2 regions of the Xanthomonas vesicatoria ATCC 35937 genome follow, and region 1 is predicted to be linked to the other one. Evidence: predicted binding sites of a transcription regulator. Region 1 holds the regulator's gene; the other holds the start of a gene.

What was found. Region 1 encodes FliA, which starts transcription of late flagellar genes. Its sites were predicted from a motif close to TAAAGTTTNNCNNNCNNNGGCCGATAA; they were not measured.
Region 2: BJD12_RS14475 (HD-GYP domain-containing protein) is a predicted target of FliA. The motif match lies at 2,572-2,598, and genes of this name have one in related genera.

Annotation. Positions count from the first base shown of each region.
Region 1 covers NZ_CP018725.1:260,015-265,491, forward strand. The annotation lists gene BJD12_RS01055 (chemotaxis protein CheA) at 1-64, opposite strand, end outside; gene BJD12_RS01060 (protein phosphatase CheZ) at 67-693, opposite strand; gene cheY (chemotaxis response regulator CheY) at 693-1,085, opposite strand; gene BJD12_RS01070 (RNA polymerase sigma factor FliA) at 1,121-1,888, opposite strand; gene BJD12_RS01075 (MinD/ParA family protein) at 1,885-2,769, opposite strand; gene flhF (flagellar biosynthesis GTPase FlhF) at 2,756-4,450, opposite strand; gene flhA (flagellar biosynthesis protein FlhA) at 5,285-5,477, opposite strand, start outside.
Region 2 covers NZ_CP018725.1:3,340,788-3,346,264, reverse strand. The annotation lists partial or broken gene BJD12_RS14490 (SphA family protein) at 1-113, opposite strand, end outside; gene BJD12_RS14480 (MarR family winged helix-turn-helix transcriptional regulator) at 242-718, opposite strand; gene BJD12_RS14475 (HD-GYP domain-containing protein) at 1,268-2,509, opposite strand; gene BJD12_RS14470 (MFS transporter) at 2,660-3,970, opposite strand; gene BJD12_RS14465 (gamma carbonic anhydrase family protein) at 4,860-5,405, shown strand; gene BJD12_RS14460 (YkgJ family cysteine cluster protein) at 5,462-5,477, opposite strand, start outside.

The DNA of each region.
Region 1 (5,477 bases):
GATCCAGGATTTCCTGGGCCTCGACGATGAAATCGGCAGCAATATCGTCTGGAACAGCACTCATGGTTACAACCCCAATCCGGACAGCAAATCGTCGGCGTCGTCCTGCGACACCGCATGACGGTCCAGGCCCTTGACTGCAGGACCGGCAAGACCGCCGTCGTCTTTCTTCGGCTCGCTGCTCTTGGGCGGCAGGCCCAGCGCACCGAAGCCTTCATGCACGCGGCGCACGATCCCGGCCACACGCCGGATGATCTGCCCGCTGAGATCCTGGTAGCTCTGCGCCAGCGACAGCTCGGTCAGGTTGTGGCGCATCTTGTCCATCAGCGCGCCCTGGTCCTGATTGAGGCCGCCTTCGCGCAGCTGGTTGGCCAGCACGCGGCACTCTTCGACCAGATCCAGCGTGCGATGGCTGGCCTTTTCGGTCATTTCCACCACGTGATCCAGGCGCGAGCAGGCATCGTCCAGTTCGCCGGCTTCCTCAGGCACGGTGGGCAACTCGCCCAGCGCCTGGCCCAGTTCGCGCGCGAGCCGGCTCAGGCCCTGCATCATCGGACGGGTGCGCAAGGCGGCGAGATGATCCACCTCACGGCGCCAGGCAATTTCGTCGCCGCTTTCCAACGCATCGAGCGCGCCCTGCAGGCGGTCGATCAGCGCGGCGCGTTCTGCATTGGTATCGATGGTGGCGTCCATCAGGCGGTCGCCGCCAGACGTTCGAACACCTTGCCCAGCTTTTCTTCCAGCGTCTGCGCGGTGAACGGCTTGATGATGTAGCCGTTCACGCCACACTGCGCCGCTTCGATGATCTGCTCGCGCTTGGCTTCGGCGGTCACCATCATCACCGGCAGGTGCTTGAGCTTGGCGTCGGCGCGGATGTTGCGCAGCAGGTCGATGCCGGTCATGCCGGGCATGTTCCAGTCCGTCACCACGAAATCGAACGGGCCCGCACGCAACGCGGCCAGCGCGCTGTTGCCGTCTTCGGCCTCTGCGGTATTGGTGAAGCCGAGATCCGCCAACAGATTCTTGACGATACGTCGCATCGTCGAGAAGTCGTCCACGATCAGGATCCGCATGTTCTTATTCACATCAAGCTCCTAACGCTAAAAATTACGCGAAAAAATTAGTCGTCGATTTCGACACCGGCATCAGCCAGTTCGAAGACTTTGAGGCGGCCGCGCAAACGCACCACGGCCTGGCCATGGATCTGGCAGACGCGCGACTCGCTGACACCCAGCACGGCGCCGATTTCCTTCAGGTTCAATTCCTGTTCGTAGTACAGCGACAGCACCAGCTGCTCGCGCTCGGGCAGCTGGCCGATGGCCTTGCCCAGCTCGCGGCCGAATTCGCCACGCTCCATCATCTGCTGCGGGTTGGGGCCACCTTTGGCGGTGGTATCCAGCTCGCCGTGATCTTCGATGCGCGATTCCAGGCTCAGCACCTGGCCGCGTGCGGCGTCTTCCATCAGCCGCAGGTAATCGGGCAGCGGCATTTCCATGGCTGCGGCCACTTCGGTGGCGGCGGCGGCGCGGCCGGTGTTCTGCTCGATCTTGCGTACTGCGGCGGCAGCGTCGCGGGCACGGCGGTGCACCGAGCGCGGTACCCAGTCGCCACGGCGGATCTCGTCGATCATCGAGCCGCGGATACGGATCGAGGCATAGGTTTCGAACGAGGCGCCCTGGTCGGAGTCGTAACTGCGCGAGGCTTCGATCAGGCCGATCATGCCGGCCTGGATCAGGTCGTCCACTTCCACGCTGGCCGGCAGACGCGCCGCCAGATGGTGGGCGATGCGGCGGACCAGGTCGGCGTGCTGGGTCACCACGTCGTTGGCGTTGTTGCGCTGCACGGCGCGGTACTGCGCGCTGGCCGTGGTTGCGGTAGCAGTGCTCATGCGGCCACTCCCCGTTGAATGATGCGTTCGACAAAGAACTCGACGTTGCCGCGCGGCACGGTGGGGGCCTGCCAGCGCGAGGTACGGCGTGCGATTTCTGCAATGGCCTGCGCCGATGGGCTTGACGGGTAGGCCTTGATGACGGGTTGCTGACGCTGCACCGACAGGCGCAACCAGTCGTCCTGCGGCACGTGGCCGAGGTAGTTCAGCGACACATCGCCGAGGAACTTTTCGCAGACGCGCGAGAGCTTGTCGTACAGCAGGCGGCCTTCGTTGGGGTCGCGCACCATGTTGGCGATGATCTGCAGGCGGTCCACGCCGCGTTCGCGGGAGAGCACCTTGATCAGCGCGTAGGCGTCGGTGATCGAGGCCGGCTCGTCGCAGACCACCACCACCGTGTCCTGCGCGGCCTGGCAGAAGGTCAGCACGCTGTCGGTGATGCCGGCGGCGGTGTCGATGACCATCACGTCCAGGTCGCGTTCCAGTTCGGAGAACACATTGACCAGGCCGATGTGCTGGGCTGGGGCCAATTCGGCCATGTGACGGCGACCGGACGCGGCCGGCACTACCAGCACGCCGCCGGGACCTTCGATGATGACTTCATCGAGCGTGCAGCGGCCGGCGATCAGGTCGGCCAGGGTGTACTTGGGCGACAGGCCCAGGACCACATCCAGGTTGGCCAGACCAAGGTCGGCGTCCAGCAGCAGCGTGCGTTTGCCCATGTCGGCAAGCGCCACGGCCAGGTTGGCGGAGATGTTGGTCTTGCCCACGCCGCCCTTGCCACCGGTCACGGCAATGGTGCGCACCGGGCCCAAAGGCTCGGGACGGGTCGCCGACAGGGGGAAGGCGTTGGTCAGCTTTGCGTATTCACGCGACTGCATGGTTGTGCTCCGGAGTACAGGGCTTATCGGCAGCGCGCCGTAAATCTTCAAGACGAAGAACGAGACTGGCGGCATTGGCGCGGTGCAGGTCGTCGGGGACCCGCTGTCCGTCAGTCACCCAGGTGATGGGCAGTTGGTGGTCGACCACCACCGACAAGGCGCTGCCGAAGCGGCCGGTCTCGTCGAGTTTGGTCAGCACCACGCCTTGGGGTTTGGCGTGGGCGAAGCGGCGCACGACCTCGTCGAGATCGGCGAAATGGGAGTTGGCGGGCAGCACCAGCAGCGAGGTGACCTGCTGGGCGGCGCGCAGCCAGTTCAGCTGGGCAGCCAGGGCGCGATCGCGCTGGCCCATGCCGGCGGTGTCGATCAGCACCAGCTTGTAGTCGCGCAGGCGGTCCAGCAGTTCGAGCAGGCTTTCGGCACTGTCGGCCTCGTGCACGGCGATACCGAGCTGGCGGCCATAGCTGTGCAGCTGCTCGCGGCCGCCGACGCGCAGGGTGTCGGTGGTGACCAGCGCCACGTCGCGCGGGGCGTGCTGGGCGGCGAAGCGCTGCGCCAGCTTGGCGATGGTGGTGGTCTTGCCGGCACCGGTCGGGCCGACCAGGGCGATCACGCCGCCGCGTTCCAGCGGGTCGACCGGGGCGACCGGCAGGCGCTTGGACAGCAGGCCCAGCATCAGCCCGCGGCCACGGTGCAATTCGGTATCGGCCGGGATCTGCATGGCGACATCGCGGGTCAGGCCGGCGTCGAAGCCGTAGTCGTCCATCAGTTCCAGGGCCTGTGCACGCACCGGAGAGCCACGCAGGCGCTCGTCGGTGAGGCGGTTCATTTCGCGCTCGATCATCTGGCGCATCAGCGCCAGCTCGCCGCGCAGCTGCTTGAGTTCTTCGTCGTTCTGCGGGATCGGCGCGGCGGCCACCGGCACTGCGGCCAGCGCGGCGGGGGCCGGCGGGGCGACCACGATCGGCGGCAGCGCGGCCGGCGGCAGGATCTGCGGCAGCGCGTCGTCCAGGTCGAAGTCGGCCTCGTCGGCGAAGGCGTCGTCGTCCTGGTCCTGGGCGGCGTAGGCGGGCGCGCCCACCGCTGCGGCCACGACCGGGGTCGGCGCCTGGGCCGGCGCGGCCTGCACGGCCGGGCGCTGCGCCGGAGCGGTGGTCAAAAAGTCGGCGAACAGCTGTTCCGGGACCGCCGACAGCGCGTGTTCCTGGCGCTGTACGACCGGCGCAGCCAGATCCTGCACGGCCGGCATCGGCGCCGCGCTGCGGATCGGGGTGGCGACCGGGGCCTGGCGCGGCACGCTGGCCGGCTGACGCAGGGCCATGGCGGCGATCATTTCTTCGGCGGCGCTGGCAACGCGCTGACGGTGGCTCATGCCCGCATCGGCGGCCGGCTTGAGCGGGGCGTGTACCGGTGCGGCAGGGCGGGCAGCGGCCTGCGCCGGCTGTGCCGGAGCCTGCTGCACGGGTGCCTGCTGCGGAGCGGTGTGGGTGACCGGCGCATCGGAGCGTGCGGTTTCCAGTGCACGCTGCACGAGTTCTTCGTCGTAGTTGCTGGCGGCGACGATCTCGATGCCTTCGGCGGTACGACGGTTGGACAGGATCACGGCATCCGGGCCGTGTTCCTCGCGCACCATGCGGAATGCGGTGCGCATGTCCGGGGCAACAAAGCGTTTGATCTTCATGCCACGTGCCTCCAGGAACGGGACCCGCCGGACGCCGGACGGGTGCGCGATGAATGTGGGTGTGTTGCCAGCGTCATGAGTTGCCTGTCCCGTTCGTAGTTCCAAGTCCTGCCATCCGCCCCGCAGCGGTGGTGCTGTCTGCGGTCTCGCCAGAGCTAATGCATGCGGTGTGCCAAAACAGCGGTGCTGGGTTTTTGGCGAGTGGGTGCGGTGTGTGTGCGGAGGAGGCCGGGGACTGATGCGAAGCCGGGATTGCTGCGCCAAGTCGATGTTCTGATTCGAGTTTTCGACGGCGTTGGGTGCCGATTCGAGGTCGTATCTGTGCTGGACGGCAGGGCAGATTGCGTGTCTTGGAGCGCGTTGGACGCCCGCGCGAACCGCGCGAACGTGGATTTCGTCACGCGTCCCTGGGTCGGTGACATGCAATCGATTGGGGGTGGCCGAGTGGCGGATTTCCGACGCCTGCAGTTGAGGGTTGGCGGCCGGCCGGCGGCGATTGCTGGAGGACGCAATGGAGGCTGTCCGGCTTTACCACAGGGCTGGTGCAGTCGTAGGGGCGCACCTGGGCGCAATGGGCTGTATGGGTGAAACCCTCGCGCCCGGGTGCGCTCCTCCACCAACGGTGCTGGTGACGTTGTCCAGTCCGATGTGTGCTGTCTTGCTGGTCTCTCGCATCCCTGTGGTTGACTCTTCTGGATCCAAGCTCCCGCGCGTTGTCGAATCACCCGGTACGTCGTAGGAGCGCAGCTGGGCGCGATGGGGCTATCCCGGTAAAACTGTCGCGCCCGGGTGCGCTCCTACGGAAGGGGTGTCGATGACGGTGCTGCGTTTGGCTCAGCTGATCGTGCCGACGAGCTTGAGGCGCTTGTCTTCCGGCACTTCGCTGTACGCCAGGACCGACAGGCTGGGGACGCTGTGGCGGACCAGGCGGGCCAGCGCGGCGCGGACCTGACCGGGCACCAGAACCACGGCCGGTTCGTTGCGGGCTTCCTGCTTGCCGACGCAATCGGCCAGGCTCTGGTGCAGG
Region 2 (5,477 bases), 2.0 Mb from region 1:
CCAAGCGCTGCCCCGCTCGCAAGCAGCCCAACGATGCCCAGGGCTGCACGCACCCGCCACGCCGTCCGTCCAGCCACGCCACGCACCACCGAGGGTCGAATCACTGCGCACATCTCCAGCGTTGGAAGGAAACAGCGGGCATGCCACCTGGCACGCGATCAGGCAGGGGCGATCCCCGCGCTGCGTACGGCACGTGCCATCAAGACGTTGGTAAGGCCGGCAGAGGGCCGGCGCAGGGGGCTTACAGCGTGTCGAGCCGATCCAGGCGATCGAGCGCGCGCAGCAGCGGCGCTTCGCTGGTGCCGAGCACCGCACTGAGCTGCTGTTCCATGCGCAGCACTTCGGCTTCGGCATCGGTCAGCAGGGTGACGCCGGCCGGCGTCAACGACAGATGCTGCATGCGCCGGTCCTGCCGCCCGCGCACCTGCCGCAGCAGACGGCGCTTGACCAGCCGCGCCACCACGATGGCCAGGTTCGGCGGTGAGACATGCAGCACGTCGCCGATCTGGCGCTGGTTGATGCCCGGATTGCCATCCACCAGCATCAGCAACGAGAAGTCGACCGGCTTCAGATCGAAGGCGGCAACGCATTCCTGAAACATCCGGCGCACCAGCAGCTCGGTGCGGGTAATGCGGTAGCCCAGCAATCGCAGCAGGCGCGCCTGGTCCACCGCAGTGATGGCGTCGGGCAACGGTGCAGCAGTGGCAGTAGCGGGCATGACGGTTCTCGCGACAAAGGCAGCGGGCGGAGCGGGACGCGCCATGCGCCCGGTCCGCAACGCCGATCCCCGGCGTGCAGCGCATTGTAGACGCGGCCAGGCCCGGCAATGTGCACATGCAGGCTGCCGGCAAGTGCGATGACTGTGCGCATGTGCGTGCCGCCGCCGCACCGCCTTTCCACGCGCGCGCCGGGCAGCGGTACGACGCTGCGCTGTGCGATGGGCGGCGATGATCCAGGCACGGCTTGGACATGAGATCCGGTCGGCAAGTGATTGCGTTCCGTAATAGTTATGGCTCATAACTACATTGCCAAGCTGCAGCGCAGCATGGTCGTGCTCGCTAGCCCGCACGGGTGCCAGCCAGGCGGTACGGCAGGCGGACGCCGCCCAGGCGCCAGGGCCATCGTTCTTTGCGGGTGTCTACGCTGTCCGGCAGCATGGAGGTCGCTGCCGGCGTCACCCAGAAAGCCGCAGCAGCGTGGGGCAGTTGATGCACGCGACTGCACCTCGCGCATGCAACGCCCGGCAACGCTGCAGTGCGCAGCGCGCTTATGGCAGCCAGAGCTTCTCTAGATCGCGGAAGCCCCAGTCGGTCGGGCTTTCCATCTGCGCGATGCGGTCCTGGCAGTCGGGCCGCGACAGGTCGATGTCCTGCACCAGCACGTGGCTGCGCAGCTTGGCCGAGTAGAACACGCGCACCTTCGGCTTGAGCAGCGCATCCGGGCTTTGCTCGATCACCACCGCCAGCTTCTGCGATTCCAGGCGCACCAGCGAGCCCACCGGATAGATACCCAGCCGGCGCACGAACGCCTGAAAGATCGTCGGGTCGAAGTGCCCCTTCCAGGACGCCATCTGCTTGAGCGATTCGGCCGGGTCCCAGCCGCGCTTGTAGGGCCGGTCCGAGCTGATGGCATCGTAGACATCACATACCGCGCCCATGCGCGACATCAGCGAGATCTCTTCGCCGACCAGACGGCTCGGATACCCGCTGCCATCCATCTTTTCGTGATGATGCAGCGCAATTTCCAGGACCACCGCGTTCTGTACGCCGCCGGCCACCAACAGGCGATGTCCATCCAGCGGATGCTGACGCATCACGTCCATCTCATCGTCGGTCAGGCGTCCGGGCTTGTTGAGAATGTCCAGCGGCGTTACCGCCTTGCCCATGTCATGCAGCAGCCCCCCCATCGCCGCTTCCACGACCTGGCCGTCGGGCAAACCGAGCTGCCGTGCCAGCCCGCTCATCAGCCCGGCCACGGCCATCGAATGCAGATAGGTGTAGTCGTCTGCGGTCTTCAGCCGCGCCACGCTGATCAAGGCCTGCGGATGACGCAGCACCGAATCGTTGATCGCTTCCACCAATGGCATGGCGGCCTCGGTGTCGACGGTGCGGCCCAGCCGCACGTCACGAAACATCGCTTCCACGGTGTCACGACCGTCTTCGAAGATACGCCGCGCACGTACCACTTCGGCCTCGATACCGACCTGAGCGGTGACGCTGCCGGTGCGGGTACTGCGCGCGGTGGGAGCAGGTTCCGGCTCCGGCTCCGGCGGCGGTTGCGGCGGCGCATCGCCGGCGTCCTGCTGGTCGACGGTTGTACCCGCATCCACATCCAGCCCGCGTGCGGTGTCGATCACCAGCTGCTCGATCCGGCTGCCATGGATCTTGTCCACATCGTCGGAATCGACCAGAAACGATGTCTTCCAAAACGGATGGTGCACCCAGGCGCCCAGCAGCTTGCAGACATACATGCCAGGGCGGAGTTGGTCGGAGTCGATGGTTCTGAGCATGCCGGCGCTGGTCTGCACGATGTCCACGGAAGAGTCCGCCACGGGCTTGGCGGTCTTCGAAGTTATCGGCAGGCGTTGCGATTTCTTTGGCTAGCCGGCGCAAAGCTCGGCTGCTTGGTCGGCGCGGTTTTGACCTGCAGGCTGAGCAGTTCAGCGATCCGGCAGGCGCATCGCCACCACCGCGGCGGCAGCGAACAGCAACGGCACGCTGCAGGCCAGATACAACATGGCCGGCGACCACCCAGCATCCAGCAGGACCCCGGCGCATAGCGGCGACACAATCGCGCCAAATCGCCCCACACCAATCGCCCAGCCCATACCGGTGGAGCGCACCGCCGCCGTGAAGACCACCGGCGCCACTGCATACAGCCCGCCCATCGCAGCGCTCATGGCCGCGCCGGTCAGCAGCGCGGTGGCGAATGCCCAGTGCAACACCGTACTGCTCAGCCCGAACGCGACCATCGCCACTGCCATCATGACCAGCGCGCCGGCTGTCAGCGGCGACAAGCGGCCGCGCAGGGCCAGCCAACTGAACACCGTGCCGCCGACGATGCCGCCCAGATTCAGAAGCACCCCGCCGGTGACGCCCTGGGCTGCCGACAGGCCGGTCGTCACTAGCAGTTTGGGTGTCCAGCTGAGCACAAAATAGAACCCGAACATCAGCAGGAAAAATGCCAGCGCGATCAGCAGCGATGGCCGCCGCATGGGACCGACGAACAGAGCCGCATAACCCTGCGCCTGCCCGGCGGCTTGCGCCGGTGGCAACGGCAACTGGGGATGCGGCGGCATCCCCATGCGTGCCAACACCGCATTGAAACGCGCATGTGCGCCGGCCGGCCGGCGGGCAATCAGAAATTCCAGCGACTCGGGCAAACAGGCCAGCACCAACGGCACGCAGAGCAGCGCGCCAAGCGCGCCCAGCCAGAACACCGATGGCCAGGACCAATGCTGTAACAGCAGCGCTGCGATCGCGCCCCCGATTGTCGCCCCCACCGGGTAGCCGGTGGCCTGCAGCACCGTTGCCGTACTGCGCCACCGAGCTGTGGAATATTCGGCAGCGGTCACCGCCACGCAGGCCAGCATGCCGCCGATCCCGATCCCGGTGAACGCCCGTAGCGCGCCCAGCTGCCAGGCGTTGCCGGCCAGTGCGGATGCGCCCATGCCCACGGTCAGGATGGCCAGACACACCAGGATCAGCGCACGCCGGCCGATGCGGTCTGCCAACGGCGCCAGCAACAGCGAGCCCACTGCCATGCCGACCAGCCCGGCACTGAACAGCACCCCCAGCAGCTTGCCCGACAGTTGCCAGTCGGCCGACACGTGCGGGGCGGTGAACGCCATTGCCATCACGTCGAAGCCGTCGAGCATCGTCAGCAGCACGCACACCGCCACGGCCCTCCACTGGAATGGCGTCATCCGCTCCAAGGCGAAGTGCGTGGGTGTTGGCGTGCTCTGGAGCATTGGCGTGTCCTGTGAGAGAGCTGGGGTGGCGTCGCGTTGGGGCTCTTGCATCGGGCCTGCGACAGGGGAGGCCACGTCCGCGCAACCTTGCAGATCTTGTGCACGCGGCAGCCGCGACCGGTGGGTGGCAGCAGCATGCACGCTAGGCCAGTGACAGGTGCCGTTCAAGGCCGATTACCGCAGTGCTGTGCGCTTATCGGATGCAAGCCTGATGGACTTCGCTTGTGCAGCGCTGCGTTCGGATGTGGCGTCTGCGTTGGCGGCTGCGCCTCAAGCAATGAAGCGCGACTGGTGATCAGATCCGTCGCGCTGCAGCGTTGTTGGCCGCATCGTTAACCGCTTAGCTGTTTGAGATCGCGCTTAACGCGAGTGTGCGGCGCTTGTTCGGAATGTCGCGCCACCTTGCATAAGGCACTTCATCGGCGAATGTCACGGCAACAAGGATCTTTCGGCTCATGGCAGCTGACACATTCTGGCGAGCAACCGCCAGATGGCAATGGACTGCGCACTCAGAATCGGGGGACTACGAGTAGCCCATGCCGATTCCGATGACCGGACGGACGCGCCCGCCTGTCGGTCGCGCACGCGTTTTGTCAGCTGTTCCGCACCTGCACGCCTCGTGATTTACGAACGCGCTGCCCGTCTGTCATAGCGCGGGAGAGACAGCATGCGCATGCAACAACACCGTGCGTGACGTCGAAACTCCGGCTCACATGCGCGACACCATAGCTCGCCCACACGCATCGAAACGCGCTGCCTCCAACGCATCCACAGCGCGCATCTATGCCACCTGCACCCATCGCGCAGCACCGCCGCAGCAACATGCACCGCACAGGTATCATCCACCCGTGTCCGCAGTTGGCGGCACGCTGACTTGCCGGAGAGTGCCGTGACCCCGATTCGCCCGTTTCTGGACCACACCCCACAGCTGGGCGACCGCGTCTATGTCGACCCGGCCTGCACCATCATCGGCAAGGTGAGCCTGGGCGACGATGTCTCGGTGTGGCCGGGCACGGTGATCCGCGGCGACGTCAATCATGTGCAGATCGGTGCGCGCACCAATGTGCAGGACGGCACCATCATTCACGTCAGCCACCACAGCCCGTTCAACAAGGCCGGCTATCCAACCCTCGTCGGCGCCGACGTGACCGTGGGCCACGGCACCATCCTGCATGCCTGCACCATCGAAGACCTGTGCCTGATCGGCATGGGCGCCTGCGTGCTGGATGGCGCCACCATCAAACGCTACGGATTTGTCGGCGCCGGTGCGGTGGTAGGCCCAGGCAAGGTGGTTGGCGAAGCGGAATTGTGGCTGGGCAATCCGGCGCGGCTGGCGCGCACGCTCAGCGACAGGGAAATCGAAAGCCTGCATTACTCCGCACAGCATTATGTGCGGCTCAAGGACCAGTATCTGGGCGTGCCGGCCGGCGACTGAGCAGGCCCGCGGCCGGATCCTCACTGGCGTCGACGCGCCAGCGCAGGCCTGGTGCTTCAGGGCTGTGTGGCG